2 regions of the Pseudoalteromonas sp. G5_S1_54_S4 genome follow, and region 1 is predicted to be linked to the other one. Evidence: riboswitches for the same ligand, from Rfam matches in the RefSeq annotation. Region 1 holds a riboswitch; the other holds the start of a gene.
The links. Region 1 has a riboswitch for lysine ahead of dapA (4-hydroxy-tetrahydrodipicolinate synthase). Riboswitches for the same ligand answer to the same signal wherever they lie in the genome.
Positions count from the first base shown of each region.

Region 2: it holds a riboswitch for lysine, as region 1 does, so the genes downstream of both, lysC (lysine-sensitive aspartokinase 3) here and dapA (4-hydroxy-tetrahydrodipicolinate synthase) in region 1, are expected to answer to the same signal.

Region 1 covers NZ_JBQKUL010000014.1:7,757-9,931, forward strand. Annotated here, with positions in the region: gene ACTRWE_RS07450 (protein adenylyltransferase SelO) at 1-9, opposite strand, end outside; gene ACTRWE_RS07455 (DNA-3-methyladenine glycosylase I) at 18-716, opposite strand; lysine riboswitch at 904-1,083, shown strand; gene dapA (4-hydroxy-tetrahydrodipicolinate synthase) at 1,211-2,095, shown strand; gene ACTRWE_RS07465 (2,3,4,5-tetrahydropyridine-2,6-dicarboxylate N-succinyltransferase) at 2,111-2,175, shown strand, end outside.
Region 2 covers NZ_JBQKUL010000001.1:130,045-132,219, reverse strand. Annotated here, with positions in the region: gene lysC (lysine-sensitive aspartokinase 3) at 1-749, opposite strand, end outside; lysine riboswitch at 825-997, opposite strand; gene nhaD (sodium:proton antiporter NhaD) at 1,096-2,175, opposite strand, start outside.

The DNA.
Region 1 (2,175 bases):
TAATTTCATGATTAATCCTATTGTTGTTGGCTTATTCCTACTCGGTTGTCGCCGACACCATAAGCGACAATTAAGCTTAGCTCTTGCATACTTAAACCGCTTTGCTGCTGCAGTTCATTAAAAAAAGCTTGCGCGGCATTTAATGATTTTTTGGTTTGTAAGCCGCCATCGATAATTTTATGTGCACGCAAATAGCTTTCTACGTCTCTTGAAAGTAAAAAAGTATCTTTTCCTAAGGCGCGCAGCGCATAAGGGCCGGTATTACCACCCAGCCTTGCACCATGCTTTTTTAAATACGCCCACAAACCAATAATATCTTCACTTGGCCAGTTAGCAATAAACTGACTAAAACTGCCGTGTTGCTCTGCAACTTCGTGGATCATATACGCATTTTCAGTAATGGTTTTTACTTTTTTATAATTGCGCACAATCCGTTCGTCACTGGCTTTTTGTTCTAATATGTCTGGTGGCATCATCAATAGCTTTTCAACACTAAAGTCCCAGAAAACCTCTCTAAATCCGGCCCACTTACTGTTGATCACCGACCAATAAAAACCACTTTGAAAAACTTTCCGAGTAAATTCTTCTAGCCAATCATCATCACTTAATGTGACGAGTTGCTTTGTTGATAAAGGTTTTGCGAGTAACAACTTAAGCATTTTTTCAGAGCCCTTTCGCTCCACTGCACGCTTATAAATATCGCTAAATTTTTCCATCTACTTAATACCTTACTTCGACCATGAAACTAGTTTACGAGAAAAGCAGCCAATACGTAACCGTTGCTATTATCGATGAACTATTCTGTATTTAGTCACTTGACACCTAGACGGCTAAAGTGGTTTAATCGTCACACTTACCCTATTACATTGTATTTGCTGATTGATTTTTCAATAGTAAGTGCAAAGGGCTGGAAGAGGTGCGTTATTCAGGTAGCGTATGTTAGGAGCGCAAACTCCATTGAGCATACGTGAGGGGAATTAACGCCGAGAGGTAACACTTTTTTGTGAAAGATTACTTCGGGCGACTAGGTTGAATCCTAGCGACTGTCACCAATAACATATTTGGTGGAGAGCTTCTGGTCTTAGTATAATAAGGCCGTGCGCCCTGTTATATAAGCCCATTCGCTCTTCGAATTATAAATACATTCAAAGAGTCAGGCACCCTAAATACCCGCCAATAACTCGACGAATGCCCTATAAGTTCGTGAGAGATGATCAACAACTTCAATATTAACAATTTCCATTTATGGACTGCGCTGATCACCCCATTTGATCAAAATGGCCTAGTTGATTACGCAACCTTAGACACCTTGGTGGCCGAACAAGAAGCCGCTAACAACGGCATTTTATTACTTGGTAGCACTGGCGAAGGGTTAGCCCTGACCCTAAAAGAGCAGCAAGCCATCGTAGAGCATATTTGCCAATTACAGCCGAGCGTCCCGCTTATGGTCGCAGTCGGTGGTAGTAACTTAAAGCAGCAGCTTGAATGGGTTAACTACTGCAACCAACTGCCTATTCATGGTTTTTTACTTGGCTCGCCTTTGTACGCCAAACCCGGTGCAGTGGGGCAAACGCATTGGTTTGAAAGCCTGCTTAATGCCAGTTCTCATCCTTGTATGCTTTATAACGTACCAGGACGTAGTGCGGTTAGCATTCCCATTGCAACCATTGAAAACCTCAAACAACATAAAAATTTATGGGCACTCAAAGAAGCCAGTGGCTGTATTTCTCAATTTGAAGCCTATCGACAAGCAGCGCCTGAACTAGCCATTTTTAGTGGTGACGATGCCCTCATGCCTTATTTTTCCCAAGCAGGTGCAAAAGGTTTAGTGTCGGTTGCAGCCAATGCATGGCCAGTGCAAACCCATGAGTTTGTAAAGCGCAGTTTAAGCGGCCAACACCCTAATCTTTTTGTCCAGTGGTCTAGCGCCATCAATAGCTTATTTTCAGTAGCAAACCCTATCCCAGTCAAAGTGTTAATGCATTTACAAGGGCGTATTAGCAGTCCGCATTTACGTCCACCTTTAACACACCTTGAGCTGACACACACAGATGACATTTCATCGGCAAACAACACCATTTTATCTTGGCATTAAATACAGGTTTTTATAATGAGCTGGTTAGAACTATTAAATAATTTAGAAACGGGCGCAGTTCGCGCAGCAACACAAGACGA
Region 2 (2,175 bases), on a different contig from region 1:
GTGGCTTTTACACACAAACGAGGATCGGTGCTAAAAATACCCACTACGTCAGTCCAAATATGCACACTTTTAGCGTTAATAGCCTCAGCAAGCAGTGCAGCGCTATAATCTGAGCCGCCTCGACCGAGCGTGGTCGTTAAATTGTTTGCATCGCTACCAATAAACCCTTGGGTCACAATAACGCTATCATCAAGCAGCGGAATTAAATGTGTTTGAGCGGCTTGCGCTGTGGCGGCCACATTTGGTGTTGCTTTACCAAATTGGCTATCGGTTTTAAGCACCTGGCGCACATCAAAACGAGTGGCATTTAAACCCTTTAACCTTAGTACTTGGGTAAATAAGTACGACGATAAACGCTCGCCAAAGCTAAGTAGCTCATCGAACTGCTGCTCAGTATTGAGTGTTTGTGCCGCCAACGTTTGAAATGCATCAAGCGTTTGATTAAACCCAAGGGCTAAATCCTCATCTAACGACAGGTCATTTAAAATAGCCTGCTGAATCGCAAGGACACCATCAATATGCTGTTGGCGTTTAGTGGCTTCAATACCCGCTTTGCAAAGCTCCACTAAATGATTGGTCACTCCGGCACTGGCGCTTACTGCAACAATACGTACATTTTTATCGTTTACGATAATTTCGCTACAACGGCTCATCGCCTCAAAGTTAGCAACGCTGGTGCCACCAAATTTGGCAACAATGTAATCTGATTTTGTGCACTGTGAACTTTGTGGCACTGGTTGGGTAGTCATTTCGTCTCCTTTCGCGGCATCCAAACCGCAATAAAACAAGAAGAACTTGGCAGGAAATAAAGATAAGAAAAATCTACTGCCAGAAGCTCTCCACCTAAATTGGTGACAGTTTTGAGGATTCAGCCCCATAAACCGAAAAACAATGGTAACGACCCATTATTTTCCTCGGCGAGTACTTCCCTCCTTAATGATCGCAGGCTGTCGTTGCCTCACATTAAGTACCTAAGTATCGCACCTCTTCTGAATGTATTATTAACCTGTGGCTAATAAAACAAAACCGCACTAAGAGTGCGGCTTTGAAAGTTATCGTTTAGACGTCTAGCTGTCAAGTCGTTTTACTATAAAATCAAATAAAACTACCCATTAAGTAAGAGCCCGCATAACCAAAGGTGTAACACAGTAATAAATACAGCGATAAGCGAAGGTAACTTGCAAACGTCAGCTCTTTTACCTTACTCATGGCTATAATACCGGCCGCCGAGCCAATGATTAGCATAGAGCCACCTACACCGGTTGCATACGTAAACGACAACCAATGCTGTTGACTCATTACAATGTCGGCTTTTAATAACGCTGCCGTTAGTGGCACGTTATCAACACCTGCAGATAAAATACCCATTAAGTAGTTTGCGTACTCTGGCGCCATTACCGTATACAAATTAGTAAATTGGCTCAGTACCCCAACTTCTTTTAACGCACCAACAAGCAGTAACACACCCACGAAAAACAATAAGGTGTCGTACTCTATGTCGCGTATAAAATCGATCATATCTTTGTTGATGTCTTTTTTGCGCATTAAAAATTGCGCGACTAAAAACATAATAGATAAACCCAATAAAAAAGTAAGCAGAGGCGGTACACTGTATAAAACACTCAATGTAAGCGTAGCAATAACCGTAGTGAAGAAAATAACCGCAATGGTTATGTCGGTTTTTTCAATACGTTTAAATTTAGTTTTTTTAAACTCGAGTTGCTTATTCATGCCAATTGATAACAAAGTAGCCAGTAATAATACACTTAGTAACGCAGGCACAATTAACAGTAATAAATTGCTAATTGTTACTTTACCATCAAGGAAAATCATAAGTGTGGTTACATCACCCGTGATAAGTGATACACCACCGGAGTTTACAGCAAATACAATAAGCGTGGCGTACTTAACTAACTTTTTGGCTTCAAGTTTTAATGACATAATCACTGCCAGTGATATTAGCGTGGCCGTAACGTTGTCAGAAATAGATGAAAATAAAAACGCAAAACACCCCACCAAAAACATCAGCTTTCGCTCACTAATGCTGGTTGGCATAATCCGATTCACAACATTTTCGATAAGTCCTTTAGAGTTTAAATAGGCGACAAAGGTCATTGCGGCCATTAAAAACAGCCATAAAGAAGCAATTTCTAAAATATTGTGGTCTAGGAGGGT